DNA from 2 places in the Luteimonas sp. MC1572 genome. Region 2 is predicted to be linked to the other one. Evidence: predicted binding sites of a transcription regulator. Region 2 holds the regulator's gene; the other holds the start of a gene.
The links. The regulator sigma-54, encoded in region 2, starts transcription at its own class of promoters, with help from an activator protein. The targets are predictions, from matches to a motif close to TGGCACGNGCNTTGC.

Region 1: a site for sigma-54 is predicted at 10,639-10,653, ahead of glnA (type I glutamate--ammonia ligase). Genes of this name have one in related genera too.

What each region holds. Positions count from the first base shown of each region.
Region 1 covers NZ_CP067112.1:168,778-184,050, reverse strand. The annotation lists gene JGR64_RS00805 (acetyl-CoA C-acetyltransferase) at 1-892, opposite strand, end outside; gene JGR64_RS00800 (hypothetical protein) at 971-1,888, shown strand; gene JGR64_RS00795 (superoxide dismutase family protein) at 1,896-2,522, opposite strand; gene JGR64_RS00790 (superoxide dismutase family protein) at 2,608-3,183, opposite strand; gene ntrC (nitrogen regulation protein NR(I)) at 3,242-4,666, opposite strand; gene JGR64_RS00780 (ATP-binding protein) at 4,653-5,753, opposite strand; gene JGR64_RS00775 (YceI family protein) at 5,825-6,415, opposite strand; gene JGR64_RS00770 (pirin family protein) at 6,741-7,448, shown strand; gene JGR64_RS00765 (YceI family protein) at 7,502-8,065, shown strand; gene JGR64_RS00760 (N-acetylmuramoyl-L-alanine amidase) at 8,049-8,813, opposite strand; gene glnA (type I glutamate--ammonia ligase) at 9,173-10,582, opposite strand; gene JGR64_RS00750 (undecaprenyl-diphosphate phosphatase) at 10,832-11,626, shown strand; gene JGR64_RS00745 (META and DUF4377 domain-containing protein) at 11,695-12,510, shown strand; gene JGR64_RS00740 (YbhB/YbcL family Raf kinase inhibitor-like protein) at 12,533-13,141, opposite strand; gene JGR64_RS00735 (tetratricopeptide repeat protein) at 13,155-15,224, opposite strand.
Region 2 covers NZ_CP067112.1:657,650-672,922, reverse strand. The annotation lists gene JGR64_RS03085 (DUF3108 domain-containing protein) at 1-525, shown strand, start outside; gene JGR64_RS03080 (DUF3108 domain-containing protein) at 532-1,236, shown strand; gene murA (UDP-N-acetylglucosamine 1-carboxyvinyltransferase) at 1,357-2,616, opposite strand; gene JGR64_RS03070 (BolA/IbaG family iron-sulfur metabolism protein) at 2,616-2,852, opposite strand; gene JGR64_RS03065 (KpsF/GutQ family sugar-phosphate isomerase) at 2,980-3,987, shown strand; gene JGR64_RS03060 (HAD-IIIA family hydrolase) at 3,998-4,546, shown strand; gene lptC (LPS export ABC transporter periplasmic protein LptC) at 4,543-5,103, shown strand; gene lptA (lipopolysaccharide transport periplasmic protein LptA) at 5,084-5,605, shown strand; gene lptB (LPS export ABC transporter ATP-binding protein) at 5,605-6,324, shown strand; gene JGR64_RS03040 (RNA polymerase factor sigma-54) at 6,360-7,805, shown strand; gene raiA (ribosome-associated translation inhibitor RaiA) at 7,913-8,239, shown strand; gene JGR64_RS03030 (PTS sugar transporter subunit IIA) at 8,267-8,737, shown strand; gene hprK (HPr(Ser) kinase/phosphatase) at 8,734-9,690, shown strand; gene rapZ (RNase adapter RapZ) at 9,687-10,556, shown strand; gene JGR64_RS03015 (PTS sugar transporter subunit IIA) at 10,624-11,016, shown strand; gene JGR64_RS03010 (HPr family phosphocarrier protein) at 11,029-11,298, shown strand; gene ptsP (phosphoenolpyruvate--protein phosphotransferase) at 11,298-13,022, shown strand; gene JGR64_RS03000 (2OG-Fe(II) oxygenase) at 13,019-13,960, shown strand; gene mgtE (magnesium transporter) at 14,068-15,273, shown strand, end outside.

The DNA of each region.
Region 1 (15,273 bases), 490 kb from region 2:
CGACCGCGGCCACCTGCGCGTCACGGACGTGGCACAGCACCTCGTGGCCATGCGCCGCGGCCCATTCGTCGGTCGACAGCAGGCAGGCCGATGCACCATCGGTCAGCGGCGTGGAATTGCCTGCGGTGAGCGTGCCGCGCCCCGACACACGGTCGAACGCCGGCTTGAGGGTGGCGAGCTTTTCCAGGGTGGAATCGGCGCGCAGGATGTTGTCGCGCGACACGCCGCGGAACGGCACCACCAGGTCGTCGAAGAAGCCGCGCTCGTAGGCCGCGGCCAGCCGGTGGTGCGAGGCCACCGCGAGCTGGTCCTGCGAGTCGCGCGAGATGCTCCACTCCTTGGCCATGTCCTCGCAGTGCTCGCCCATCGACTTGCCGGTGCGCGGCTCGGCCACGCCGGGGAAATCCGGCTTCAGCTCGCCGAAGCGGAAGCCCGCGAACTGCGCCAGCTTGTCGCGCGTCGTCTTCGCGGCGTTGGCCGCCAGCAGGCGCCGGCGCAGCGCCCTGCCGTAGACGATCGGCACGTCCGAGGTGCTGTCGCTGCCGCCACCGATGCCGGACTCGATCTGCCCGCAGGCGATCTTGTTGCCGATGGTGATGATGGAATCCAGCGACGTGCCGCAGGCGCGCTGCAGGGTGATGCCCGGCGTCAGCGGCGACAGCCCGGACGACATCGCCGCCTCGCGGCCGAGGTTCCAGTCGCTGGAGTGCTTGATCACCGCACCCATCGCCACTTCGCCGAGCTGCTGGCCGTGCAGGCCGAAGCGTTCGACCAGTGCGCCAAGCGTGCGCACCGACATGCCGAGGTTGCCGACGTCGGCGTAGGCCGTGTTCTGCCGGCAGAAGGGAATGCGGACGCCGCCAAGGACGGCGACGGGGCGACCATGCAGCATGGATGACCTCTCGGGACGGCGCGCCTGCGCGGGCGGGCATAATGGGCGCCAGTTTAGCGCTGCATATGCGCAGGGCCAATGAACGACATCACTCCACCGGTTCCCGGACATGGCCGCGTGCTCGGCGCGCTGGCACTTGAACTCGCCTACGGCGCCGCCGTGACGCACGACAGCGTGGCGCAGGAGCAGGCCGGCGCGCTGGCCGCGCTGGTTGCCGCCGACCTCGCCGCGTTCGCGCCCGATGCCGCGCGGCTCGACTGCACGCTGGTCGCGGCGCACTACGACCCGGTCGAGCTGCTTCGCCCGGGCTGGCCACTGCACCAGGAGCTCTGGCAACTGGCCACGCGCGCGCCGCGCGCGAGTGGCGGCGGCGCGCGCGTGATCGCATTCGGCAGCCATGCCGGCCAACTGCCGGGCGCGCTGTCGCCATCGGCGGACTTCCGCGGCGGTCCCCTGCGCCTGCTGCCGTTCGTGCTGGACGGCGATGCCGCGATTGCCGCACGCGTCGCCGCGCGCTGCGAGGCCGACCTGATGGAAGAAGGCATGGCCGGCGCGGCCACCGCGCTGGCGATGCAGGAGGTCTTCGGCCTGAGGGTCGAGCACGCCCGCTACCTCACCGTGCACGACCTGTGCGCGATGACCGCGCTGCAGTACGGCCACGCCGGCCTCGAGCCGTTGTGGCCGCTGCTCGAGACCGCGTTGCTGTCACCGGCGCGCGAGGCCTGGCTCGATGCGCCGCCCGAGCCGCTGTTGCGCTATGCGGACGGCGAAGTGCGCATGGCGCTGCTTTCGCCCGACGCGTGGCGCGCCCTCTATGCGCCTGACGACGCGCCGTCCGGCGACAACGACAACGTCGACGACGCGCGCCATGCGCGGCTGGCGCGCGGCTTCGCGCATTTCGAAGCGCGCCAGCGCCAGTTCGCGAGCGTGCTGCGCGCGCACGGCATCCCGGTGGCGTTCGCGCACGCCACCGGCGACCCGCGCGACGCGCTCTGACGCGGTCTTACGACCCCGCGCCGATCACGCCGCAGGCCAATCGCGCGCCGGCATTGCCAGTCGGCTGCGTGGTGTAGTCGTCCGGGTCGGCATGCACGATCACGCCCTTGCCGATCACGTCGGTGGGCGCGCCATCACCGAGCGTGGCGCCTTCCAGGCGCGTATCGACCTGCGCCACGCCCGCATCGTCGGCGGTGATGTTGTTGGTGTCGCCGGCGTGGTGGGCCGCGACGCCCACGCGACCATGCGCGCTGCCGGCAGGATTGAAATGTCCGCCGGCACTGCTGCCATCGGGCGCGCTGCAGTCGCCGGTCTCGTGCACGTGGAACCCGTGTTCGGTGCCGGGCTTGAGGCCGGTGACCTGGCCGGTGATGTGCACGCCACCGTCCACGGCGGCAAAGCGCAGCTGGCCGCTGGTGGTGTTGCCGGCGGTCGCGGCGAGCGCGGCCACCGCGGCGGCGGCCGGGACTTCGTCGATCGGCGCGTAGCCCGGCGCTGTCGCATCCGGCGGCGACTCGCCGGGCAGCGCGGCGGCGGGCGGGGTGGCGGCTTCATCGACGCCGGCGCGGTCGCCACAGGCGGACAGCGCGAGCGCCAGCGCGGCGGTGAGCACGGTGAGGGTGGTGGTACGCATGGGGAACTCCCTTCGGGGCGCGCCGGATGGCGCGGGACGGAAACCAGGGTTCAGGCGACAGTGCTGAAAACCCGTGCCGCACGGCTCATGGTGCCAGCCGGATCACGCCGCAGGCCACGCGCGCGCTGGTGGCGCCGGATGTCGCGCCCATGACCACCAGCGCGCGGCCGGCGATGTCGTTGGCAGCGCCACCACCCAGCACGGCGGCGGGCACCAGCTGTGCCACGCGGGCCACGCCCTGCGCGTCGGCAATGATGCGGTCGCTGCCGCCGTCCACGCCGCCGCGGCCGGTGGCATCGAAATACGGGCCGGCGCTGGACGCATCGACCGCGCTGCAGTCGCCGCGCGCGTGCACCTGCAGCACGTGGGCGCCATGCCGGGTCAGGCCACCGATCTCGCCGGCCAGGCGCACGCCGCCGGCCTCGGCCCTGAGCGCGATGCGACCGCTGACCAGGGTGGCCGATGCCGCGGCCAGGTTGGCCACGGCCGCCTGCGCGGTGCCGACCTCCGCGCGTGGCAGTGCCGCAGGCGAGCCGGGTGCCGCGGCGGGCGCGCGTGGCGGCGCGCTTGCGCAGGCCGACAGCAGCGCGGCGACGACCACGGCGCAGGCGGCTGCGCAAAGCGGGCGGCTGCGGTGCGGTTGGGGGACGGGTGCGCTCATCGGGGCCAGAGCCTAACGCCAGCCGCCGTTGCCGCCACGTGATCCGCATTGCATGCGTTCAGCGCCGCCCACGACTGGTGCCGAGCTTGCGGGTCAGGGTGTTGCGGCCGAGGCCGAGGCGCGCGGCGGCCTCGCTGCGGCGGCCACCGGTGTGTTCCAGCGCGGCCTGGAGCAGCACCTGGTCGAGGCGCTCGCGGGCGCGGGCGTGGATGTCGTCACCATGCGTGGCCAGTGCCGCCAACGCCCATGCACGAAGGCTTGCTTCCCAGGCGTCGCCGGGCGCCGCCGCGGTGGAGGCGGCAGCCAAGGTCTCGCCAAGGTCGTCCACTCCCGCCACTTCGCCCGGTGCCAGCGCCGCCACGCGCCAGCACAGGTTTTCGAGCTCACGCACGTTGCCCGGCCAGTCATGGGCCATGAGCCGCGCCAAGGCCGCTGGCGCGAAACGCTTGGGTGCGGCATCGAAGCGCGCCGCGGCACGTTGCAGGAATCGCTCGGCCAGCCGCGGGATGTCCTCGCGGCGCTCGCGCAGCGGCGGCAGGCGCAGGCGCACCACGTCGAGGCGGTGCAGCAGGTCGGCGCGGAAGCTGCCGTCGCCGACCTTGGCCTCGAGGTCCTGGTGGGTCGCGGCCACGACGCGCACGTCGACGCGGATCAGTTCGCGTCCGCCGACGCGGAAGAACTCGCCTTCGGCCAGCACCCGCAGCAGCCGCGTCTGCAGCAAGGCCGGCATGTCGCCGATCTCGTCGAGGAACAGGGTGCCGCCGTGCGCCTGTTCGAAGCGGCCGACGTGGCGGCGGTTGGCTCCGGTGAAGGCGCCGGCTTCGTGGCCGAACAGCTCGCTTTCCAGCAGTTCGGAGGGAATGGCGGCGGTATTGAGCGCGACGAAGGGCCGCTGCGCGCGCGGCGATTCGCGGTGCAGCGCGCGCGCCACCAACTCCTTGCCGGTGCCGGTCTCGCCGGTGATCAGCACCGACAGCGGCGCCTGCGCCAGCCGGCCGATCGCGCGGAACAGCTGCTGCATCGCCGGCGCATCGCCGACCAGGGCGTCGGCGGCGCCGACATCGGCTGCGCTGCCCGGGCCGTCCAGCGCAGCGTCGGCGGCATGGCTGTCGAGCGCGCGTGCCGCCAGCGCCACCGCGTCGTCGAGGTCGAAGGGCTTGGAGAGGAACTCCTGCGCGCCGCCGCGGAACGCGCCGGCGGTGCTGGCGATGTCGGTATAGGCGCTCATCACCACCACCGGCAGCGCGGGCAGGCGCTGCCGGAGCGCGTCGAGCAGCGCCAGGCCGTCGTCGCCGGGCATGCGCACGTCGGTGAACAGCAGGTCCGGCCGCGCACCGCCGCGGTCCAGCGCGGCCATCACATCGCTGGCCGACTCGAAGCCGGTCACTGCGTAGCCGGCCTCGCGCAGGGCGGTCGCCAGCACGAAGCGCACCGAGCGGTCATCGTCGACCACCCATACGCGTGCGCCGTCAGCGCTGGTCATTGCCCGCCTCCTTTTCGTCGGACCCGACCGCTTCGCCGACGTGGGCTGCGTCACGCGCTGCCTCCGCGGGCGGCGGATACGGCAGCAGCAGGGTGAACACGGTATGCCCGGCGCGCGAGCGGTAGGCGATGCTGCCGCGGTGCTCGCGCGCGACCTGCTGGGCGAGCGCCAGGCCGAGCCCGGTGCCTTCCGCGCGGCCCGACACCAGCGGCAGGAACACCTGTTCGGCCAGCGCCTCGGGCACACCACGGCCGTCGTCGACGATCTCCAGGCGCAGCGCCAGCGCGTGCGGTTCGCCTCCTATGCGCAGGCCGTGCTCCACGCGCGTGCGCAGCACCACTTCGCCGGCGCCGGCTTCGATGGCGTTGCGCACCAGGTTCCAGACCGCCTGGGTGAGCCGGTCCGGGTCGCCCTCGAGTTCCGGCAGGCTGGGGTCGTAGTCGCGCACCAGCTTCACCGCCCAGCCGGCATCGTTCTCGGCCAGCCGCAGCACGCGTTCCAGCACGGCGTGGATGTTGAGCGGGGCGTGTGCCCGGGGCGGCACCGGCTGCAGCAGCTGGTCGATGAGCTGGGTCAGGCGCCCGACTTCGGATTCCATCAGTTCGACCAGTTCACGCGAGTCGGCGTCGTCGCCGACGCGGCGGGCAAGCAGCTGGGTCGCACCTTTCAGCCCGGCTAGCGGGTTGCGCAGCTCGTGGGCCAGGCCACGGAGCGCGGCGGAGAGCGCCGACGGCAGGGCGGCGACCGGGTCGCCACCGCCGAATTCGTCCACCGGATGCGCCTCCAGCAGCCAACCGCCGTCGTCCTGTGCCGTCAACCAGGCATCGGCGAAATGGGCCGCGGCGCCGGGAAAGGCCAGTGCCATCCGCGGCAGGCGCACGGTTTCTCCCGGCCCGTGCGTGTGCAACGCGCGTTGCAGGCGGTCATCGCCGTGTTCCAGCGCGGCCAGCGGCAGGCCAGGCAGGCGCTTGGCGCCGACCCCCAGCCATTGCGCGCAAGCGCGATTGCCGCCCAGCACCACGCCGTCCGCGGCGGCCAGCAGCAGCGGGGTGGCCAGGGTGTCGTGGGCGGGGCTGAGGCCGGTCATTGCACCAATCTAGTGCAAACCCGGCCGCCGGCGCGAGTGCCGCGCCGGCGGTGGATCCTTGCGGGCGAGTCTTACTTCGCCTTCGGCACCGAGGCTTCGGTGGTGATGCGGATCTGCACTTCGTCGCTGACCGCCGGCGCGTACAGGCCCAGGCCGAAGTCGGAGCGCTTGAAGGTGGCGGTGGCATCGAAGCCCGCGGTCGGCTGCTTGCTCATCGGATGGTCGGCCACCTTGTTGATGGTGGCGGCCAGCACGACCGGCTTGGTCACGCCCTTGATGGTCAGGTCACCGGTGATGGTGAGCTTGCCTTCGCCGGCGGACTCGACCTTGGTGCTCTTGAAGGTGGCTTCCGGGAAGTTGGCGACGTCGAACAGCTCGGCGCTGCGCAGGTGCTCGTCGAACTTGGCCACGTGCGAGGACATGCCGCTCATCGGCAGGGTCACTTCGACGCTGGACGCGGCGATGTTCTCGGCGTCATACACGATGGTGCCGTCGACGCTGCCGAAATGGGCGATCGGGTTGGAATAGCCGAAGTGGCTCCACTGCGCGATCACGTCGGTATGCGCCGGGTCCATCTTGTAGCTGAGCGGCGCGGCGAAAACGCTGGCGGTGGCCAGCGACAGCGCGCCGGCGAGGAGGATGCGGTTGAAGGTGCTGGTCATGTCTGTGTCTCCGGGGAATCTGGTTGGATGATGATCGAGTGCGATGACGGAAATGGGAACGCCGTGCGCTCCACGTCCGCTGCTGCAGCCGGGGGAGTCTATCGTTCTGACAAACTCTGTATACAGCCATGAAAGACATTAATCATCACAAATACAGAACAATAGACGTCGAGGCAGCCAGCAAGCAGGCAACCTCGGAATTCGGCCGATTGTTCTATTTTTATATGCATAAGTTTGTTTAATCGATATTTATCCTGATTTTGAAAGCAATCAGACTTCCTCCCAGCGCGGCGAACCGACCGACGCCCGACATTGGAGGCAACCCATGATCACCCTTCGCCCGGCCAAGGCCCGCGGCCACGCCAATCACGGCTGGCTCGATTCCTGGCACAGCTTCTCTTTTGCAGGCTACTCCGATCCCGAGCACGTCCACTGGGGCCCCCTGCGGGTCATCAACGAGGACCGCATCCAGGCCGGCCAGGGCTTCGGCACGCATTCGCACCAGGACATGGAGATCATCAGCTACGTCCTCGATGGCGCGCTGGCGCACAAGGACTCCATGGGCAACGACGGCACCATCGTGCCCGGCGAAGTGCAGCGGATGAGCGCCGGCACCGGCGTCGCCCACTCGGAGTACAACCACGAGCGCGAGCGGACCACGCACTTCCTGCAGATCTGGATCATTCCGTCGAAGCGCGGCATCGCGCCCGGCTACGAGCAGAAGGCGTTCCCCGATGTCGACAAGCGCGGCCGCCTGCGGCTGGTCGCCAGTCCGGACGGGCGCGACGGTTCAGTGACCCTGCATCAGGATGCGACGATGTCCGCAGGCCTGTTCGATGGCGACGAGTCGGCGATGCAGGAGATCGCCCCGGGACGGCTGGCGTACGTGCACGTGGTGCGCGGCGCGGTGACGGTCAATGGCCATGCGCTCGAGGCCGGCGATGCGCTGCTGTACGCCGACGAGCCGCGGGTCGAGATCGCGCACGGCACCGGCGCCGAGGTCCTCGTGTTCGACCTGCCGCGCATCCAATGACATCGCCGCGGCGCAACCCGCGCCGCGGCCCGCACTTTCTTCCGGAGATCGACATGCGTTCCAGCCACCTGCTCCTCCCGCTCGCGCTTGCCGCGACCCTCGCCATCGCCGCGCCCGCGTCCGCCGCCGACTACGTCCAGGCCGCCGGCTCGGCGCTGACGTTCGCCAGCGAATACGACGGCGAAACCTTCACCGGGCAGTTTCCGGGCTTCACCACCACGCTCAGCTTCGACCCGGCCGCGCCTGCCGCCGCGAAGCTCGACGTGCTGATCCCGCTGGCGGGCGCGGTCACCGGCAACGCCGACCGCGACTCCACGCTCGCCAGCAAGGACTTCTTCGACATCGCCAGCTTCGCGCAGGCCCGCTACACCGCGAGCGGCTTCCGCAGCCTCGGCGGCAACCGCTACGCCGCCGATGGCACGCTCAGCCTGCACGGCGTCAGCAAGCCGGTGACGCTCACCTTTACCTGGACACCGGGCGCGCAGCCGCTGCTGGCGGGCAATGCGGTCGTCAAGCGCCTGGCGTTCGGCGTGGGCGGCGGCGACTGGGCCGACACCGCCACCATCCCGGACGAGGTCGCGATCTCGACCCGCATCCGCTTCACTGCAGCGAAGTAGGCTTCAGCAGGCCGGCACCGTCCGGCCGGGTCAGTGCGTGCAGGATGCGGTGGTCCTCGGCATCCAGCACGTTGCCGGCATCGCCGCGGAAGCGCATGCGGAACGCGCGGATCGTCGCCTCCGGTGCATCCAGCGGATAGCCGAGCAGGCGCAGCGCCTGCAGGGCGTCGAAGCCTTCGGGCGCCGGTGGCGCATCGTCGGCCGGCCAGATGCCGAAGCCGGCCTCGGCCAGCCGCCGCCACGGGAAGCGCGTACCGGGATCGATCTTGCGCGACGGCGCCAGGTCGGAATGGCCGATCACCTGGCTGCGCGGGATGCGCAGCCGGGTGGTGAGGTCGTCGAGCAGGCGCAGCAGTGCATCGACCTGCGCGCCGCTGAAGTCCTCGACACCGTCGTTGTCGATCTCGATGCCGATCGAGGCCGAGTTGAGGTCGGTGATGGTGCCCCAGCTGCCGCCGCCGGCGTGCCAGGCGCGCTGGCTGTCGGCGACCAGCTGGTAGATCGCGCCGTCGTCGCCCACCAGGTAATGCGAACTCACCGGACCACCGCTGTTGTGCGTGCGCAGCGTGTGCAGGCTCTGCTCGACCGACTGCTGCTCGGTGTAGTGCAGCACGATGATCACCGGGCGGCGCGCATCGTGGTTGGGCGACGGCACCCAGGTCGCCATCGGGTTGCGTGGTGCCTGGTGGGCGCAGCCGGCGAGCAGTGCGAGGCAAAGGACTGCCGCAAGAGGTTTGATGTTCTTCATGGGGCAATCGAACCCGTGATCGCGATGCAATGCAACCGTGCGGGGCCCCTGTGGTGGCCGGGAGGCCTTCGCGGCTCATGTCCCCCGGATCCGCCTGCGGCGGATGCCTCCTCCTTGACTTCCCCGCTAAGGCCTCCCGGCCACTTCGGGGCTCCGCGCAGCCCGCGGGTAACGAAAAGCATCCGCCAGATTGCGGGCTGTGGCCATTGCTCCTCACACCACCGCGCGCTGCGGCGTACCGGGTGCCAATGCCCTTGAGGGCGAAGTCAAGGAGGAGGCGCTGGCCGCAAGGCCAGCGCCGGGGGACATGAGCCCTCAAGGGCATTGGCACCCGGCACCCGCACTCGACGCCCCCATCGTCAGATCGCGTAGTACATCTGGTACTCGAGCGGATGGGTCGCGGCGCGGAACGCGGTGACTTCCTTCATCTTCAGCGCGATGTAGGCGTCGATGAAATCGTCGCTCATCACCCCGCCGGCCTTGAGGAACTCGCGGTCGGCGTCGAGCGCTTCCAGCGCCTGATCGAGCGAATGGCAGACGGTCGGGATGCCCTTGGCTTCTTCCGGCGGCAGGTCGTAGAGATCCTTGTCGCTCGGGCCACCCGGGTCGATCTGGTTCTTGATGCCGTCGAGGCCGGCCATCATCAGCGCGGTGAAGATCAGGTAGCCGGAATTCATCGGATCCGGGAAGCGGAACTCGATGCGGCGCGCCTTCGGGTTGGACACAAACGGGATGCGGCAGCTCGCCGAACGGTTGGACGCCGAGTAGGCCAGCATCACCGGCGCCTCGAAGCCCGGCACCAGGCGCTTGTAGCTGTTGGTGCTGGAGTTGGCGAACGCGTTGATGGCGCGCGCGTGCTTGAACACGCCGCCGATGTACCACAGCGCGGTCTGGCTCAGGCCGCCGTAGCCGTCGCCGGAGAACAGGTTCACGCCGCCCTTGGCCAGCGACTGGTGCACGTGCATGCCGCTGCCGTTGTCGCCGACCAGCGGCTTGGGCATGAAGGTGGCGGTCTTGCCGTTGCGGTGCGCCACGTTCTTGACGATGTACTTCATGGTCAGCAGTTCGTCGGCCTTCTGCACCAGCGAGCTGAACTTGGTGCCGATCTCGCACTGGCCGGCGTTGGCGACTTCATGGTGGTGCACTTCCACTTCGATGCCGACGGCTTCGAGCGTCTTGCACATCTCGGCGCGGATGTCGTGCAGCGAGTCGAGCGGCGCGACCGGGAAATAGCCGCCCTTCACGCCCGGGCGGTAGCCGGTGTTGCCGCCCTCGTACTCGCGGCCCGAGTTCCACGCGGCCTCTTCCGAATCGACGTGGAAGAAGGTGTGGCCCATGTCGTTGGCGTAGCGCACCGAGTCGAAGATGAAAAACTCGGGCTCGGGGCCAAAGAACGCCTGTTCGGCGATGCCACTGGACTTGAGGTAGGCCTCGGCGCGGCGCGCGATGCCGCGCGGGTCGCGGTTGTAGGCCTGCATGGTGGTCGGGTCGAGCACGTCACAGGTGATCACCAGCGTCGGATCGGCGGTGAACGGATCGAGGAACGCGCTGTTGCCGTCGGGCAGCAGCACCATGTCGGACTGGTGGATGCCGCGCCAGCCACCAATGCTGGAACCGTCGAACATCTTGCCGTCCTCGAACAGCGCCGGCTCGACGATCGAGGTCGGGAAGGTCACGTGGTGCTGGACGCCACGCATGTCGGTGAAACGCAGGTCGACGAATTCGACCTTGTGGTCCTTGATCAGCTTTTCGACGTGTTCGAGGGACATGGCGGGCTCCTGGGGCATTGGGATGGGTCGCGGGCGACCCTGACCGGTTGATCGACGCAAGCCGCGTGCCAACCCGCAAGCAATTGAATTTTATGGGATTCCAGCCAAGGCTGGTGACACATTGCACCAAGACAGATCGATAAACACGGCTTCGTGCACCTGATTGGTGCGTAACGCTTCCGCTATGCTGCCGCCGCGCCGCGCATTGTGTCCGCGCGCCCTGCCACCCATTCACGGAATTCCGCGCCGATGACCGATCCGCTGGCCGCCCTGCTGCTGGGCATCCTTGAAGGCCTCACCGAATTCCTGCCGATTTCGAGCACCGGGCACCTGCTGATCGCCCAGTACTGGCTGGGCGCGCGCTCGGACTTCTTCAACATCGTCATCCAGGCCGGCGCGATCCTGGCGATCACGCTGGTGTTCCGCGAGCGCATCTGGGCCCTGGCCACCGGCCTTGGCGAGGCCCGCCACCGCGACTACGCGCTGAAGCTCGCCACCGCGTTCCTGGTCACCGCGATCGTCGGCCTGCCGGTGCGCCTGCTGGGCTGGGAGCTGCCCGAGACCGTGACCCCGATCGCCTGGGCGCTGGTGCTCGGCGGCGTGTGGATGCTGGTCGCGGAACGCATGGCCGAACGCCGCCCCGAGAGCATCGACGTGACCTGGACCGTGGCCATCCTGGTGGGCCTGGCGCAGGTGGTCGCGGGCGTGTTCCCCGGCACCTCGCGCTCGGCGGCGGCGATCTTCATCGCCATGCTGTTCGGGCTCAACCGGCGCCCGGCGGCGGCCGAGTTCGTGTTCCTGGTCGGCATCCCGACCATGTTCGCGGCCAGCGCCTACACGTTCCTGGAACTCGTGCAGGACGGCGCGGTCGGCGGCGAGAACTGGGCCGACGTCGGCATCGCCTTCGCGGCCGCCACGGTGACCGGATTCCTGGTGGTGAAGTGGCTGCTCGGCTATATCGAGCACCACCGGTTCACCGGCTTCGCGGTGTACCGCATCCTGCTGGGCGCGGCCCTGCTGCTGTGGCTGCCCAGCGGGGACTGAGGGCCGCGGCGCGACCCCACACCGCGCGCCTGCGCGTTGAACACCGACCCACGTCCATGGAGCACGCCATGAAGCCACTGCTGATCCTTGTCCTGCCGCTGGCGCTCGCCGCCTGCACCCGCGCGCCCCAGGATGCGCCCCCGCCCGCCGCGCCCGTAACCGTCGGCAACGCCGCGACGCCCGCGCCCGGCCAGGCCGACGCACTCGCGGCCCATCACTGGCACCTCGACGCCGCGACCAGCGCAGACGGCGACCGCATCGCGGCGCTGTTCGCCAATCCCGACAAGCCGCTGCAGCTCGACTTCGCCGACGGCCGGATCGCGATCGGCAACACCTGCAACCGCATGGGCGGCGAGGCCACGTTCGATGGCGTCCACCTCACGGTCGGGCAGCTGGTCAGCACGCAGATGGCCTGTGCCGACGCCGCCCTGATGGCGATGGAGCGCGAGGCGGGCACGCGCCTGGCGGGCGGTCACGCGGTGACCCTGGTCGCCGGTGATCCGCCGCGCCTGGAACTGGTCAACGCCGCCGGCGACACGCTGGTCTTCATCGGCGCCGCCACGGCACGGACCCGTTTCGGCGTGGCGCCGGAGCGCGTGTTCCTCGAGGTCGCCGCCGAGCGGGTCGACTGCCACCACCCGGTGATGCCGGACTATCGCTGCCTGCAGGTCCGCGAGCTGCAGTACGACGGCGCGGGCCTGCGCACGGGCGCCGGCGACTGGGGCCCGCTGTACCAGGAGATCGAGGGCTACGACCACCAGCCGGGCACCCGCAACGTGCTGCGCCTGGACCGCTACCCGCGCAAGGACGTGCCCGCGGATGCGTCGGCGGTCGCGTACGTGCTGGACATGGTGGTGGAGTCGGAGCAGGCGTCGGCCGACTGAGGCCGCCCCGCGCGCCGCGGCATCAGGCCGCGGCGTGCAGGCTGTAGCTGCCCCAGGTGGCGGCTTCGGCCAGCACGTGGCCCTGCATGGCGCGCAGCGCATCGCCGCCGGTGTAGCGGTCTTCGACCGGCAGGCGCGCCACGTCGAGCGCGAACACGCGGAAGAAGTAGCGGTGCTCGCGCAGGTCGTTGGCCGGCGGGTACGGGCCGTCGTAGCCGAAGTAGTCACCGGCCATGTCGGCGTTGCCCGCGAACCAGCCGGTGTAGTCGTTGAGCCCCTGGCGCGCACCCGCGGGACCGGCCGGCGCGCGCTTGCCGCGGGCATCCACGCCGCCACTGCAGCTGCCGGCGGCGATGGCCTGCACTTCGGCCGGGATGTCGACCATCACCCAGTGGATGAAGTCGCCACGCGCGTGCTCCACCGGGATCTCGACACCGTCCGCCCCGACCAGCGACGCGTCGGTGGGCACGTCGGTGTCGATGCACAGCAGCGCGAAGGATCGCGTGCCCGCCGGCGCGTCGCGCCACGACAGCTGCGGATTGCGGTTGCCGCCGAAGCCGCCCGGCGCGCCGAGCGCGAATTCCGCCGGGATGGCCTGGCCGTGCGCGAAGCTTGTGCTGTCGATGTGCATGGAATCCTCCGGATCAGTCGAGCGGATAGCCGAGCCGCTGCGCAACCGGATGCAGGTGCGCGAACGCGTCGGCCAACAGGTCGGAATACGCGCGCCATGTCCCGGCGGCCAGGCGCCGCCCACCGAAGAAATGCGCCGGCGGCGGCGGCAGGGTGATGTCCAGCGCCGCGCCGAGCTGCGCCGCGACCGCGACCGGGTCTTCGACGATGTCGTCGAGGCGCAGCAGGCGATGGGGCACCACGTCCTGCTCGTGCAGGGTGGCGATCTGCCCAAGCGCCTGCGCGAGCCATTCCGCGGCCTCGTCGGGCGACGTGACGCGGAAGTGCGTGGGGGCACCGAACGCCAGCCAGTCGAGCAGCATGTCGCGCGGGTCGCGAAGCGGCACCAGCAGCCGCGCCTCGGGCAGCGCGCTGCGCATCACGGCGGCGTAGGCGTTGTCCCAGATCGGCAGCCAGTCGATGACCGCGCCGTCGATGCGGCGCGACGGCAGCGCCGAACGCCAGCTCGCCACGACCTTGTCGGCGGAGAGCTCGCCGGACGCGACCGCCGCGATCGCGGGCAGGTTCTGGAACACGTCGTCCGGCGGGGTGAAGCTGAAGCGGTCGTCGCGGAAGTCCGGCACCACGGCCGCCAGCAGTTGCGCGAGGCGCTCGACAAGCGAGCCCGGCGCACCGAACAGGAAGGTGATGGCCGGGGCATCGGCTCGCGGCGCCGCTTGTTCCGGCCACGCGGCGGGCGGCGCGGAGTGCGCGTGCAGCGGCACACGCTCCGCCGCCGACTCGGCGTGGAGTTCGGTCCATTGCGCCAGCGCGCCCGCGCTGTCGCCGGCGCGGTGGCGCGCGAGCGCCTGCCGGGCACGCAGCATGCGGCTGTCCGCGCCGGGTGCCAGCGCGGCGATCGCCGCATCCAGGCGCTCGATGGCCCCGGTCGGCGCGGTATCGAGCATCACCTCGATCAGGCTCATCTCGGCGCCCGGATGGCCGGGCTGGCGCGCAAGGATTTCCCGCGCCAAGGCTTCGACCTGATTGACACGGCGCGCGGCCACATGGCCCAGCATCTCGGCTTCCATCGCGGCAATCGAACCCGGGCGAAGCTGGCGCCAGCGCGCGACGAGTGCGTCGGCTCCCGGGCCGCCCGGCTCGAAGGCAAGGCGTGCACGCCACAGCGCGTCGCTGGCCGGCGATGTCGCGAGCAGTGCATCCAGTGTTTGCCGCGCATCCTCCACTTCGCCGCTGCGCCGCCAGGCCGCGGTGATCGCAGCCAGGGTGGCGGGATCCCCGGGCATGGCCGCGAGCGCCACGCGCAGGTGCGGCAATGCCAGCTCGACCCGGCCGGCGGCCAGTTCGATCTCGCCGGCAAGGCGCCGCAGCCCGGGCGTGGCGGTCGCCGGATCGGCAAGCAGCGGCGCGAGCTCCGCGGCGGCATCGTCCAGCCGGCCCTGGCGAAGCGCGATCTGGGCGAGCAACGGGCGCATGCGCTGGGCGGCGGGCGATGTCGCGATCAGGTTGCGGAACGCCTGCTCGGCGAACGCCAGGTGTCCTTCGGCGAGGTAAGCGAAGCCGAGGGCGTGGTTGACCAGCACGTCGTCGGGGACGCGCCGCGCGGCCGAAGACAGCAGCGCCAGCGCTTCCTTGCTGTTGCCCCTGCGCAGCTGCAGCGTGCCCTGCACCGCCATCAGCGTGGGATGGTCCGGCGCCACGCGCGCGGCAAGTTGCACCAGACGCTCGGCCTCGTCGAGGTCGTTGCGGGCGATCGCCAGCTGGGCCTGGATGATGTAGGCCGAAAACTTGTTGGGATCGAGCCCGATGGTGGTCTCGAGCGCCGCCCGCGCGGCATCCAGGTCGCGACCGCCGAGCAGCAGCCCGGCATGGTAGAGGTGCAGGCTGGCGTCGTCCGGCGCCAGCGCCAGCGCGCGTTCGATCGCCTCGCGCGCGCCTGCGACGTCTCCTGCGGCGCGCAGGGCCAGGGCCAGCATGCGCTGCGCCTGGGGATCGTCGGGCGTGGCCGCGACCAGGTCACGGGCCTGCACGAGCGCGGCGTCGTTGTCGCCACGCCCCAGCGCGTCGAGTATCTCTTGCTGCATGGTGGATCCGTCGGCTGCGGGCGCAGGCGCCCGAAAGCGGCGATTGTAG
Region 2 (15,273 bases):
CGAGGCATGGCGCGCCTGGTGCAGCTCGACATCGACCAGGAAACGCTGTTCGACGAACGCGACGGGCAGTACCGACCGCTGAGCCAGAGCACGGTGCGCAAGGCGCTGTTCTTCGGCCGCAAGGTGCATGGCAGCTACGACTGGGGCAAGCGCGAGGCGCGCTGGACGGGCGACATCAAGGAGGAGCGCCGCGCGCCGGTGGCGCTGCACGAGGGCGACATGAGCGGGTTGCTGATCAACCTGGCGATCGTCCGCGATGCCGCGCCGGGCCGCACGCTGCATTACCGCTTCGTCGACGGCGGGCGCGTGCGCGATCACGAGTACGCCGTTTCCACCGACACCGAAAACGTCGTGGTCGACGGCCTCGCATACGACACCATGCGTGTTTCACGCACCAATGGCGGCAATGATGAAACGATCTTCTGGGTGGCACGTGGCGTTCCCACGCCCGTGCGCATCCTGCAGCGGCAGGATGGCGAAGACGCCATCGACCTGCAGCTGACCGCTTACCAAGGAGTGCAATAGATGCCGATGTCCAACCGCCGAAAGCCCCTCGTCGCGGTCGCTGCCGCGCTGGTCGCCATGGCCAGTGCGCCGGCACTCGCGATCAAGCCGTTCTCCGCCGACTACGCGGCCAACTACATGGGCATGGAAGCCAAGGCGACGATGAGCCTCGCCAGCAAGGGCAACGAACGCTGGGAGTACCGCCTCGACCTCGCCGGCATGGGCGCCGAACTCGCGCAGAGCACCGTGTTCGAAGTGCATGACGGACAGTGGCGGCCGATCTCCAGCACTGACAGCCAGCGCGGCACCAACGGCCTGGCGGCCATGCTGGTGAAGCGCAAGGCCGTCACCGCGAATTACGACTGGAACCAAGGCGTCGCGCGCTGGACCGGCGACGTCAAGCCCGAGCGTGCGGGGCCGGTGGCGCTGCAGGCGGGCGACCTGGACGGCATGCTGATGAACCTGGTGCTCGTACGCGACGTGGCCGCCGGCAAGCCGCTCGACTATCGGCTGGTCGAGGACGGGCGCGCCAGGCGCCAGCAGTTCACGGTTGCCGGCGAGGAGACGATTGCGATTGCCGGCAAGTCGCACAAGGCGACGCGCGTGGTGCGCAAGGACGGCAAGCGCGAGATCATCGCCTGGGTGGTCGACGGGCTTCCGGTCCCGGCGCGCGTGCTGCAGCGCCGCGACGGCAAGGACGACATCGACCTGCGGCTGACCGCGGTGAAGTGAAGCTCTTTTGGCGCCAACACGAAGCCCCGCATTGCGGGGCTTTTTTTTTGGGCCCAGCGCGCCCTGCGGCGTACCGGGTGGTACCCGGCACGAGCGGGAAAGGACCCTGCTGTCGTGCCGTCAGTCGATCCGGCGGATCCGCGCGCCAAGCCCGGACAGCTTGCGCTCGATGTGTTCGTAGCCGCGATCGAGGTGGTAGATGCGGTCGATGAGCGTCTCGCCGTCGGCCACCAGGCCGGCCAGGATCAGCGAGGCCGACGCGCGCAGGTCGGTGGCCATCACCGGTGCGCCGCTCAGCCGCTCGACCCCGGTGACGGTGGCGCGGTGGCCTTCGATATGGATTTCCGCGCCGAGCCGCATGAGCTCGTTCACGTGCATGAAGCGGTTCTCGAAGATCGTCTCGTCGATCGTCGCCACGCCTTCGGCGATGCAGTCCATGGCCATGAACTGTGCCTGCATGTCCGTGGGGAACGCCGGATGCGGCGCCGTGATGATGTCGACCGCGCGCGGGCGCCGGCCACGCATGTCCACGCAGATGCGGTCGCCGTCGATGCCGATGTCGGCGCCGGCCTCGGCAAGCTTGGCCAGCACCGCATCCATGGTGTCGGCGCGCGCGTTGGTGGCGGTGACGCGGCCACCGGTCATCGCCGCGGCCACCAGGAAGGTGCCGGCCTCGATGCGGTCCGCGACCACGTCGTGGTGCGCGCCATGCAGGCGCTCCACGCCGCGCACGACGATCCGCGACGTGCCCTCGCCTTCGATGTCGGCACCCATCGCGCGCAGGCACACGGCCAGGTCGACGATCTCCGGCTCGCGCGCCGCGTTGTCGATCACCGTGGTGCCATGGGCGAGCGTGGCCGCCATCAGCACGTTCTCGGTGGCGCCGACGCTGACCATGTCGAACGCCACGTTGCCGCCGCGCAGGCGGCCGGCATTTGCCTTGATGAAGCCGTGCTCGACCACGATCTCGGCACCCAGCGCCTCCAGCGCGCGGATGTGCAGGTCGACCGGACGCGAACCGATCGCGCAGCCGCCGGGCAGGGACACCTCCGCGGCACCGTAACGCGCCACCAGCGGACCCAGCACCAGCACCGAGGCACGCATGGTGCGCACCAGCTCGTAGGGCGCGACATGGCTGTCGACGCTGCGCGGGTCGACGACGATATGGCTGCCGTCGGAATCGTGCGTCACGCCGGCGCCCAGCCCCGCCAGTACGCGGGTGGTGGTGACCACGTCGTGCAGGTGCGGCACGTTGCCGATCGTCACCGGCTCGTCGGCCAGCAGCGTGGCGCACAGGATCGGCAACACGGCGTTCTTCGCCCCGGAAATGCGGACGTCACCCTCGAGGGCCACGCCGCCGGTCACTTCGATCTTCTGCATCAGGCGGTCCGCTGTTCGTCCGGGGTATGGGTGCGCAGGGCGAGCGCATGGATCTCGTTGCCCATCAGTGCGCCGAGCGTGGCATAGACCATGCGGTGGCGGGCCAGCGGCATGCGGCCGGCGAAGTCCGGATGTATCACCACGGCTTCGAAATGCACGCCGTCGTCGCCGCGGACGTCGACCTGGGCACCAGGGAGACCCTGCTCGATCAGCTTGCGGATGGTCTCTGCGTCCAAGGCGGTCGCTCCGGTAATGAAGGGCACGTGAGTCGGTTGCCGGAGGCAGGCGCGGCGTGTCGCCGGCCGCGGGGCAATCCGCGTAATATGAACACGATAGCGTAGCGGAAAAGGCCCCGCCCCGGAAATGCCCGACAGCAGCAACCAGACTCCCGGCGCGCTGGCTGCGCACGGCTTCGCAGCGAGCGGACGGCGCGTGTTCGCCATCGAACGCGATGGCCTGGCGGCGGTCGCCGCGCGCATCGACGGCGAGTTCTCGCGCGCCTGCGCGCTGCTGCTTGCCTGCCGCGGCCGCGTGGTCTGCACCGGCATGGGCAAGTCCGGCCACATCGCGCGCAAGATCGCCGCCACCCTCGCCTCCACCGGTACGCCTGCCTTCTTCCTGCACCCGGGCGAGGCCGGCCACGGGGACTTGGGCATGGTCACCGATGTCGACGTGCTGCTCGCCCTGTCCTACTCCGGCGAGTCCGACGAAGTGTTGATGCTGCTGCCGGTCCTGAAGCGCCAGGGCAACGCACTGGTGTGCATGACCGGGCGCCCGCAGTCCACCTTGGCGCTGGCCGCCAACGTGCACCTCGACGTCAGCGTGCCGGACGAGGCCTGCCCGCTGCACCTGGCGCCGACCGCGAGCACCACCGCTTCGCTGGCGATGGGTGACGCGCTGGCGGTCGCCCTGCTCGAGGCGCGCGGTTTCACCGCGGACGACTTCGCACGCTCGCACCCGGCCGGAGCGCTCGGACGGCGCCTGCTGCTGCATATCGCCGATGTGATGCATGCCGGCGACGACGTGCCGCGCGTGCACGGCGACGCCACCCTCGGCGACGTGCTGGTAGAGATGAGCCGCAAGCGCCTGGGCATGAGCGCGGTGGTCGACGACGACGGCCGCCTGCTGGGCCTGTACACCGACGGCGACCTGCGCCGCACGCTCGCCGCTCCCGGCATCGACGTGCACGGCACGCGCATCGCCGAAGTCATGACGCGTTCGCCGGTGACCATCGATGCCGACGCGCTCGCGGTCGAAGCGGCGCGATTGATGGAGACCCACAAGATCAGCGGACTCATGGTGGTCGACCGCGAAGGCCGAGTGGTTGGCGCCTTGAATATTCACGACCTGTTGCGCGCGCGCGTGGTCTGATCCGGCGCCCATGCCTCCCGCGTCCCCCGCCCCTGTGTCCACCGAAGTGCTCGCACGCGCCGCACGTGTGCGCCTGGCGTGCTTCGACGTGGACGGCACCCTGACCGATGGCCGCCTGTACATCGGCGACGACGGCCGCGAGACCAAGGCCTTCCACGTGCACGATGGCATGGGCCTGTCGCTGCTGCGCCGCGCCGGCATCGCGGTCGCGTTCGTCACCGCGCGCGACAGCCGCGCCGCGGAACACCGCGCGCGCGACCTCGGCGTCGACGTCCATGTGGGCGTGAAGGACAAGCGCGCCTGCATCGAATCGATGCGCGAGCGGCTGGGCCTGGCTGCGGACCAGGTGGCGTTCATGGGCGACGACCTGACCGACCTCGAGGTGCTGGCCGCGGTCGGCTTCGCGGCGGCGCCGGGCAACGCCCATCCGTCCATCCTCGGCCATGTCCACTGGCAGGCCATGCGGCGCGGCGGCGAAGGTGCGGCGCGCGAGTTCTGCGACCTGGTGCTTTCCGCGATCGGTGCCGGCGGTGGCGCTGCCGGCGACATGCCGCAATGACCTGGCGCACGCCCGTCACCCTGGTGCTGCTGGTGGCCGCGCTGCTGAGTGGCTGGTCCGCCTGGCGCCAGCGCGCCGGCGACGCACCCACGTCCGTCGCCAGCCACCGTCCCGACTATGTGCTGCAGGATTTCGAACTGGTCTCGCTCGACAACGCCGGCAAGGAGGCCTTCACGCTGCGCGCGCCCTCGCTCAAGCGCGACCCGCGCGACGAGACCATGGCGCTCGAGTCGCCGGTGTTCCTGCTGCCCGAACGCGACGGCCTGTACTGGGACCTGCGCGCGCGCACCGGCTGGATCAGCGCCGACAGCGAGGAAATGCGCCTGCGCGGCGACGTGGTGGCGGTCACCGACCCGGCCGGCGCGCGCGACATGCGCCTGGAAACCGAAGAACTCGATGTCTTCCCGGGCACGCGCCGGGCCCGCTCCAACGTTGCCGTGACCGTCAGCCAGCCCGGCACTACAATGCGCGGCACCGGTATGGAAGCCGACCTGGCCGGGAAGCGCTTCCAGCTCACCTCCAAGGTAAAGACCCGCTATGTCCCCACGCGCCGCTAGCCTCCTGACGGTCCTCGCCTTCGCGTGCGCGGGCTCCGCTTGGGCGAAATCCACCGACCGCAACCAGCCGATGGACATCGATTCCAGCAGCATGGACTGCTCGGTCGAAGATACCGGCGGCCCCTGCGTGTTCACCGGCAACGTGCGCATCGTCCAGGGCACGCTCGACATCCGCGCCAGCAAGGCCGACGTGCGCCGCGGCGGCGACGACATCCAGAAGGTCATCCTCACCGGTGGGCCGGTGCGGCTCAAGCAGCAACTCGACAGCGGTGGCGCGATCGACGCCAGCGCCCAGAACGTCGACTACGACCTGCGCACCGAGACCGTGGTCTTCACCGGCAACGTCGAACTCGTGCAGCCCGGGCGCGGCACGATGAGCGGCGCGCGCATCACCTACAACATGCGCACCGGCCATGTGCAGGGCGCGGGCAGCGCGACCGGCGGCCAGATCCGCACGCGCATCCTGCCCAAGGCTGCGCAACCCGCGCCGGGCGGCGGCTGATGCTGGTCGCCGAGGGCCTGCGCAAGCGCTACGGCCAGCGCGAGGTCGTGCGCGAGTTCGGCCTGACCCTCGACGCCGGCGAAGTCGTCGGCCTGCTCGGGCCGAACGGCGCCGGCAAGACCACCTGCTTCTACATGATCGTCGGCCTGGTGCCGGCCGACGCCGGACGCATCGTCCTCGACGGCCGCGACATCACCGGTGAGCCGATGCACCGGCGCGCGCGCCTCGGCGTCGGCTACCTGCCGCAGGAACCGTCGGTGTTCCGCAAGTTGAGCGTCGCCGACAACATCATGCTGGTGCTCGAGCTGCGCGACGACCTCGACCGCCAGGGCCGCGAGGCCGAGCTGGCGAAGCTGATGGACGAACTGCAGGTGGGCCACGTTGCCGGCCAGACCGGCGCCAGCCTGTCGGGCGGCGAGCGCCGCCGCGTCGAGATCGCGCGGGCGCTGGCCGCCAAGCCCCGGCTGATGCTGCTCGACGAACCGTTCGCCGGCGTCGATCCGATCTCGGTCGGCGAGATCCAGCGCATCGTGCGCCACCTCAAGAACCGCGGCATCGGCGTGCTCATCACCGACCACAACGTCCGCGAGACCTTGGGCATTTGCGACCGCGCGTATATCCTCAGTGATGGTGGCGTGCTCGCGCAGGGGGCTCCGGACGCGCTGCTGGCAAATCCCGACGTGCGCCGGGTCTATCTGGGGGATGCGTTCCGCCTGTAGCCGTCGCGCGTCGCCCGCCATGAACCGGGGACGCCGTGAAGCCTCGCCTGCAGACATCGTTGGGACAACAGCTGGTGCTCACGCCCCAGCTCCGCCAGGCGTTGCACCTGCTGCAGTTGGCGACGCCCGAGCTCGAAGCCGAGATCAACGCGGCTGTCGAAAGCAATCCGCTGCTCGACTGGGAAGAGCCCGCCGCGACCGGCGATGGCGATAGCGATGGCGGCGAGCAGCACCACGACTCCCCTGGCAACGACACCGAAGCCGCGCGCGATGACGACCGCGGCGACGACTCCTGGCAGGACGATGGCGACGGCGCGTGGTCCGGGAGCGGCGGCAGCGGCGGCAACGATGACGGCGATGGCGACGGCGACGCGTCCGAGCGCATCGCCCAGTCGGAAACGCTGCGCGACCACCTGTCCTGGCAACTCAACCTGAGCCACCTGTCGCCGCGCGAAGTCGCGGTCGGCGAAGCGATCGTCGATGCCATCGACGATGACGGCTACCTGCGCGAGCCGCTGGCCGCGATCGCGCAGGGCCTGGCACCCGAGATCGAGTGCAGCGAAGCCGAGGTCGCCTGCGTGCTGGGCAAGGTCCAGCGCCTGGATCCCACCGGCGTGGGCGCGCGCGACCTCGGCGAATGCCTGCTGCTGCAGCTGGCCGTCCTGCCCGCCGACACGCCAGGCCTGGACGGCGCGCGCCGTGTCGTGTCCACGCTGATCGACCGCCTCCCGCGGCTCGGCGTGTCCGGGCTGGCAGATGCATTGGGGTGCGACGCGGCGGACGCCGAAACCGTCCTGCACCTCATCCGCAGCCTCGACCCGCGCCCGGGCGCACAGGTGGGCGGCATGCCGCAGGACACCTACGTGGTACCCGACTGCAGCATCGTGCGCCGCAACGGCATGTGGCGCGTGGTGCTGGCCGGTGGCAGCCACTCGCGGCTCACCATCCACCGCGGCTACGAGCAGATGCTGCAGCACGCCGCCGGCGCCGATGCCGGCTACCTGCGCGGCCGCCTGCAGGAGGCGCGCTGGCTGCTGAAGAACATCGAGGCGCGCGGCGAAACCCTGCTCAAGGTGGTGCGCTGTCTGGTGCGCGAGCAGTCCGGCTTCCTCGAGTTCGGCGCCCAGGCGCTGCGTCCGCTCACCCTGCGCGAAGTGGCGGCGCAGATCGGCATGCACGAGTCGACGGTCTCGCGCGCGGTATCGCGCAAATACGTGCACACGCCGCGCGGCACCTTGCCGCTGCGGGCGTTCTTCGCATCCGGCATCGACACCGGCTCCGGAGGCGAAGCGTCCAGCACCGCCATCCAGGACATGATCCGCCGGCTGGTGGAAGCCGAGGACCCGCGCAAACCGCTGTCCGACGCGCGCCTGGCGGCAAGCCTGAAGGCCAGCGGCGTGCCTGTGGCCCGGCGCACCGTGGCCAAGTACCGCGAGGCGCTCCACATCGCCTCTTCGCACGAGCGCGTGCGTATCGCCTGAACCGCGATGCAACCTTTCCGGCCCTCCGGCCGTGGGTTAACCTGTCCATGACCACCGCGCCATCGACTTGCGCGATGCTGGGTTCCCACCGAACGAGGAGGTTGCCGATGCGTATCGAGACCCATGGCCAGCAGATGGATGTCACACCTGCCCTGCGCGACTACGTCGAGACCAAGCTCGGGAGGCTGTCGAGACTCTACGATCCGCCGCTGGAGATGCGCACCCAGCTCAGCATCGACAAGCCCGACCACCTCGCCGAGGTCACCGTCTCGGTGTCCGGCAAGATGCTCCACGCCGACGCCCGCGCGGTCGACATGTACGCGGCGATCGATCTCCTGGCCGACAAGCTCGACCGCATGCTCGTCAAGGAGAAGAAAAAGCTCATCGACCAGCACCGCCGTGGCGGCAACCCGCTGCGCGAAGAAGCCGGCTGACGCCGAGACAGGAAGGACCCGGGGGGCATGCCTTACACCGACCTGCTGGCCGCGGAGCGCATCGTGCTGCTGGCCGCGCCCGGCAGCCGCGACCAGGTGCTCGACGCCGCCGCGCGCCTGCTCTGCGACGCCGACCCCGGGTCCCGCGCGGCGCTGGCCGCAGGCCTGCGTGAACGCGAGGCGGTCGGCAGCACCGCGATCGGCCACGGGGTGGCCATCCCGCACTGCCGCAGCGGTGCCCACGCCGCCAGCGCGGCGTTCCTGAAACTGTCGCCCGCCGTGGACTTCGGCGCGCTGGATGGCGCACCGGTCGACCTGGTGTTCGCCATGGGCGTACCGGTCGGCAGCGCGCAGCAGCACCTGGACACCTTGTCCGAACTCGCCGCGCGCTTTGCCGACGCCGAATTCCGCGACGCGCTGCGCGCCGCGCCCGACCTGCCCGCCCTGCGCAGCGTATTGCTGCGCGACGCCGCAGCGCCCGGGAGCGGCAGCGCATGAATGCCGCGATCACCGCGCGGGAGCTGTTCGAGCAGCTGCGCGAACGCCTCGGCCTGCGCTGGCTGGCAGGCCAGGGGGGCGCGGCCCGACAGCTGGAGACGGTCGACACCGTCGCGCGGCGCCCGTCGCTCGCCGGCTATCTCAACATCATCTACCCCAACAAGGTGCAGATCCTGGGCTCGGAGGAGCTCGCCTGGCTCGACGGCCTTGACTCGCGGGCGCGCTGGGAGACGCTCGAGCGGATCCTGCAGTACCGACCGCTGGCGCTGGTGGTGAGCAAGGACCAGTCCTGCCCCGAAGACCTGCGCAAGATGGCCGAGGAATCGGGCACGCCGCTGTGGTCCTCGCCGCGTCGCGGCCACGAACTGCTCAACATGCTGCAGTACCACCTCGCCGGCGCCCTCGCGCCGCAGGTGACGCTGCATGGCGTATTCATGGAAATCTATTCGGTCGGCGTGCTGATCACCGGCGAGTCCGGCACCGGCAAGAGCGAGCTGGCGCTCGAGCTGGTCACCCGCGGGCACCGCCTGGTCGCCGACGACGCCCCGCAGTTCGCCCAGATCGCGCCCGATGTGCTCGACGGCACCTGCCCCGAACTCCTCCAGGACCTGCTCGAACTGCGCGGCCTGGGCGTGCTTAACATCCGCGAGATGTTCGGCGACACCGCGGTCAAGCGGAACAAGTACCTGCGCCTGGTCGTGCACCTGGCGCGTCCGGACGCCGCCGCCGAGGCGCAGGACGCCAGTGGCATGGTGCGCCTCACCGGCGACCTCGGTTTCCGCCGCGTGCTCGACCTGGACGTACCGATGATCACCCTGCCGGTAATGCCCGGCCGCAACCTCGCGGTGCTGACCGAAGCGGCGACCCGCACGCACATGCTGCGTGCCAAGGGTGCCGACCCGGCGGTGGCATTCCTCGCACGCCATTCCAGGTTCCTCGAGGGCTCGTCATGAACGATGCCGGCCACTCGCTGCTGATCGTCAGCGGCATGTCGGGCAGCGGCAAGACCGTCGCGCTGAATACCTTCGAGGACATCGACTTCTACTGCGTCGACAACCTTCCGGCCGAACTGCTGCCGGATTTCGTGCGCAGCGCCACCCATCCTGAACGCGCCTCGCAGAAGCTTGCGGTGGGCATCGACGTGCGCAGCCGCGGCGACCTCGCCAATCTCCCCGAGTGGCTGTCGGCGGTCGGGGCGATGGGCCTCGACCCGCGCCTGGTGTTCTTCGATACCCGAAACGAGGTGTTGCTCAAGCGCTACTCCGACACCCGCCGCCGCCATCCGTTGACCCGCCTGGGGCTGGCGCTGAACGACGCCATCTCGCTCGAGCGCCAGGTCCTGAAGCCGCTGCGCACGCAGGCCGACGTGATCATCGACACCAGCGAACTCAACGTGCACCAGCTGCGCCGGCGCGTGCTGACCGAGCTCGGGCTGGCCATGGATTCGTCGCTGTCGCTGCTGTTCGAATCCTTCGCCTACCGCCACGGCGTTCCGCCGGACGCGGACTTCGTGTTCGACGCGCGCGCCCTGCCCAACCCGCACTGGGACGCGCGCCTGCGCCCGCTGTCCGGGCGCGACGGCGGCGTGCGCGAGTACCTGGAGGCGCAGCCTGACGTGTTGGAGTACCGCAAGCACGTCTCCGATTTCCTCGACATCTGGCTGCCGCGCATGCGCTCGTCGACGCGCAGCTACGTCACCATCGCGTTCGGATGCACCGGCGGCCGCCACCGCTCGGTCTACCTGGCCGAGGCGATGGCCGCGCACGCCCGGGCGCAGGGCTGGCACGAGGTCGCCACCCACCACCGCGAGCTGGATTGAGTCGTCCGGCGAGCTATCGGCCCGCCGGCGCTTCCTGACGGTCATCCGCCTCTGTTAATTTGTGCCGATGGCTGTCGGCATACTCCTGGTCACCCACGAAGGCATCGGTACCGCGCTCGCCGCGGTGGCGACCACCCTCTTGCGCACCCTGCCGTTGCGCGTCGAGGCGTTCGAGGTGCCGTTCGAGGCCGATCCGGACGTGTTGCTGCCGCAGGCGAGTGCGGCGCTGCGCCGGGCCGACGGCGGCGACGGCGTGCTGGTGCTGACCGATGTCTACGGCGCCACGCCCAGCAACATCGCCGCGCGCCTGGCGCGCCTGGGCACGCCCGTGCGCCGTGTGTCCGCGCTGAGCCTGCCGATGCTGCTGCGCGTGCTCAACTATCCCGAGCTCGCGCTCGACGACCTGCCCGCGGTGGCCGCCGCCGGCGCGCGCAATGGAGTGGTCCACGATGACGCATGAGGCAAGGCAGCCATGATCGAGCGCGAACTCCTGGTCGCCAACAAGCTGGGGCTGCACGCCCGTGCCACCGCCAAGCTGGTGCAGGCGCTGTCGGGCTACGGCTGCAACGTCACCCTCACCGCCAAGGGGCGCGAGGTCAACGCGAAGAGCATCATGGGCGTGATGCTGCTCGCAGCCGGCCCCGGCACCACCGTGGTGCTGCGCACCGACGGCGTTGACGAGGAAGCGGCGGCAGATGATGTCGCCGCCCTGTTCGAGCGGCGTTTCGACGAGGACAGCTGATGCGCAGGGAGTTGCCCGGGCACGGTGCATCCAGGGGCAACGCCCTCGGCCGCGCCCGGGTCCGCCAGCCGCACGCGCTGGAAGTCGCCGAAGAACACATCCGCCTGGCCGACGTGCCCGGCGAGCTCGCGCGCCTGCACCAGGCGCTCGACGCGGTGCGCGAGGAGCTGCGCATGATGCGCTCGCGCCTGCACGGCGCGCTGGCCCAGGAAGTCGGCGAGTTCCTCGACCTGCACGCGCTGCTGCTCGACGACCCCGAGCTCCTGCAGGGCCTCGACGACCTGATCGCCAAGGGACTGTACGGCGCCGACTATGCCTTGCGCCTGCAGCGCGACCGCCTGGCCGCGGTGTTCGAGGGGATGGACGACCCCTACTTCCGCAGCCGCATCGAGGACATCGACCACGTCATCCGCCGTGTGCACGCCGTGCTGCACCAGCACGATGCCACCGTCGAGGGCGTGGCCGGCGAGATCCTGGTCAGCGACACGCTCGCGCCGTCGGAAGTCGCGCGCCTGCAGTCGCAGGGCGTGCTCGGCATCGTCACCTCGGGTGGCAGCACGCTGTCGCACAGCGCCATCCTCGCCCGCAGCCTGCACCTGCCGCTGGTGGTGGGCGCGGCGCATGCACTTGGCCAGGTGAACGACGGCGACGTGCTGCTCATCGACGGCACCACCGGCCAGGTCATCGTGGACCCGGATGGCGACGACCTGCTCGCCCATCGCGCACGCGTGCGCGAGGGCAAGCGCGAGCGGCGCCAGCTGCACCGCCTGCGCCGCGAGCCCACGCGCACCCGCGACGGCATGGACGTGCGCCTGTTCGCCAACGCCGAATCGCGCGAGGACGTGGCCGAGGCGCATGCGCTCGGCGCGGCCGGCGTGGGCCTGTACCGCACCGAGTTCCTGTTCCTGCAGCGCAACGAACTCCCCGACGAGGACGAGCAGTTCCTCGCCTACCGCGACCTCGTACTCGGCATGACAGGGCGCATGGTCACCATCCGCACGCTCGATGTCGGCGCCGACAAGGCCGACCGCAGCGGACTGGCGCTGGTCAACGAGCCCAACCCGGCCATGGGCGTGCGCGGCGTGCGCCTGGCGCTGCGCCGGCCCGAGGTGATGGAGACGCAGCTGCGCGCGATCCTGCGCGCGTCCGCCTACGGCCCGCTGCGCATCCTCGTGCCGATGGTGACCTGTCGCGAGGAGGTCATCGCGGTGCGGCGCGCGGTACGCCAGGCCACCCTGCGCCTGCGCCGCGAAGGCCACGTGGTGGCCGACGGCATCGCGCTCGGCGCGATGATCGAGGTCCCGGCTGCGGCATTGGCGCTGCCGTCGCTGATCGACAAGCTCGACTTCATCTCCATCGGCACCAACGACCTGGTGCAGTACCTGCTGGCCGCCGATCGTGGCAACGACGCGCTCGACGCGCTGCACAGCCCGCTGCATCCCGCGGTGCTGCAGCTGCTGCAGGCCGTGATCGCCACCGCGCGCGCGCACGACACGCCGGTAGCGGTGTGCGGCGAGATGGCCGGCGATGCGATATTCACCCCGCTGCTGCTCGCGCTCGGGCTCGAGGAGTTCAGCCTGCATCCGGGCACCCTGCTCGAAGTCCGCCGCGCGGTGCGCGCGCATGACCTGGGCGACCTGCAGCGACGCGCGCCGGCGTTGCTGCGCGCGCGCGACCGCGCCGGCATCGTCCGGTGGCTCAGGCAGTGCGAAGGCGGCATGTGAGCGACGGCGCGGTACCACCTGCGATCGTGGCACCGGCCGTGGCCGAAGCGGCGGATGCGGTGCGCGCGCGGTTCACCGCCGCACGACCGTTCGCGCACTGCGTCATCGACGGCTTCTTCGATGCCGCGTTCGCCAATGCGCTGCTGCGCGACTTTCCCGCCTTCGAACGGGGCAACCACCTCAACGAGCATGGCACCGCGGGTGGAAAGTCCGTGGTCGAGCGCATCCGCGGCCTGGGCGACGCCTGGCGCGCGCTCGACGACTGCGTGCAGTCCGCCGGATTCCTCGGCCTGGTCGGTCGCATGACCGGCATCCCGGACCTGCTGTATGACCGCGATTACTTCGGTGGCGGCAGCCACGACAACCGCGATGGCCAGAGCCTCGACGTCCATATCGACTTCAACCACCACCCCGGCACCGGCTGGCACCGTCGGCTCAACCTCATCGTGTACCTCAACCACGAGTGGGAGGCGGGCTGGGGTGGCGCGCTCGAGCTGCATCGCGATCCGCGCGATCCGGCACGCGACGAGGTCGTGTCGGTACTGCCGCTGTTCAACCGCTGCGTGATCTTCGAGACCACGGAGCACAGCTGGCATGGCTTTTCTGAAATCCACCTGCCTGCCGAGCGGGCCGCTCTGTCACGGAAATCCGTGGCGCTGTATTTCTATACCCGCGAGCGCCCTGCCGATGAGACCGCGCCGCGCCACTCGACGGTCTACGTGGACCGGCCGCTGCCGGCACACCTGCAGCCCGGGCATGTGCTGCACGCGGACGACGTCACCGCACTGCATGAACTCCTCGCGCGACGCGACCAGCACAACCTGCGCCTGTACCGGGAACTCGAGGCGTTGCAGGCTAGGCTGGACCAGTCCGCTGTCGGGCGGCTGGCCGGTCTCGCCCGGCGCGCCGCCGGACGCCTGCGACGCACGCGCGGATAACGCACGCACACGGCGGTGGGCAAGGCCCGCCATGCGGGCGATAATGCGCGCATGAACGCCTGACCCTGTCGCGCACTCCGTCGCGCGACGCTCCCCGGAAGCCCGCCATGGCCGAAGCCGTCCGCCACGACAAGACCGCGCGCCAGCTGCGCCTGCTGTCGGACGCCATCGACAGCGGCCGCCTGGGCCCGGTGCGGCGGCTGGTCAACACGCTGGCGCCGGCCGAGATCGGCAACCTCCTCGAATCCCTGCCTCCGGGCCGCCGCATGGTGGTCTGGGGCCTGGTCGATCCCGAAGACGACGGTGAAGTGCTGGTCCACGTCGGCGACGAAGTGCGCGAAAGCCTGCTCGCCGACATGGACACCGATGAAATCGTGGCCGCGGTCGAGGACCTCGACATCGACGACCTCGCCGACCTGGTGGGCGACCTGCCCGGCACGGTCATCGAGGAAGTCCTCAAGTCGATGGACCGGGAGAACCGCGAGCGCCTCGAACAGGTGCTGTCCTATCCCGAGGACACCGCCGGCCGCCTGATGAACCCGGACGTGGTGACGGTGCGCGCCGACACCACGGTGGACGTGGTGCTGCGCTTCCTGCGCCTGCGCGGCGAGCTGCCCGAGCACACCGACCACCTGTACGTGGTCAACCGCCGCCACCAGCTGATCGGCTGGGTGGCGCTGCAGGACCTCGTGACCCATGAGCCTGCGAGCCCGATCAACCGCCTGATCGATGATGCGTTGACGGCGATCCACGTCGACGAATCCGCCGAATCGGTGGCGCGCCAGTTCTCCGACCATGACTGGGTCTCGGCGCCGGTGGTCGACGAGGGCAACGTGCTGCTTGGCCGCATCACCATCGACGACGTGGTCGACATCATCCGCGACCAGGCCGAGCACCAGGCGCTCGGCGCCGCCGGCCTGGACGAGGACGAGGACCTGTTCTCGCCGGTGCGACGCGCGGTGCGCGGGCGCATCGTGTGGCTCACGGTCAACCTCGCCACGGCGTTCCTCGCCGCCTGGGTGATCGGCCGCTTCGAAGGCACCATCGAGCGGATCGTGGCGTTGGCGGTGCTGATGCCGATCGTGGCCGGCATTGGCGGCAACGCCGCCATGCAGGTGCTGACGCTGATCGTGCGCGGCCTGGCGCTCGGCCAGGTGGGCGCGAGCAACGCGCGCGTGTTGCTGTGGAAGGAGCTGCGCGTGGCGCTGATCAACGGGCTGCTCATCGGCTCGTTCGTGGGCCTGGTGGCGTTCGCGTGGTTCCACGACTGGTTGCTCGGCGTGGTGATCGCCGTCGCGCTGGTCATCAATTTC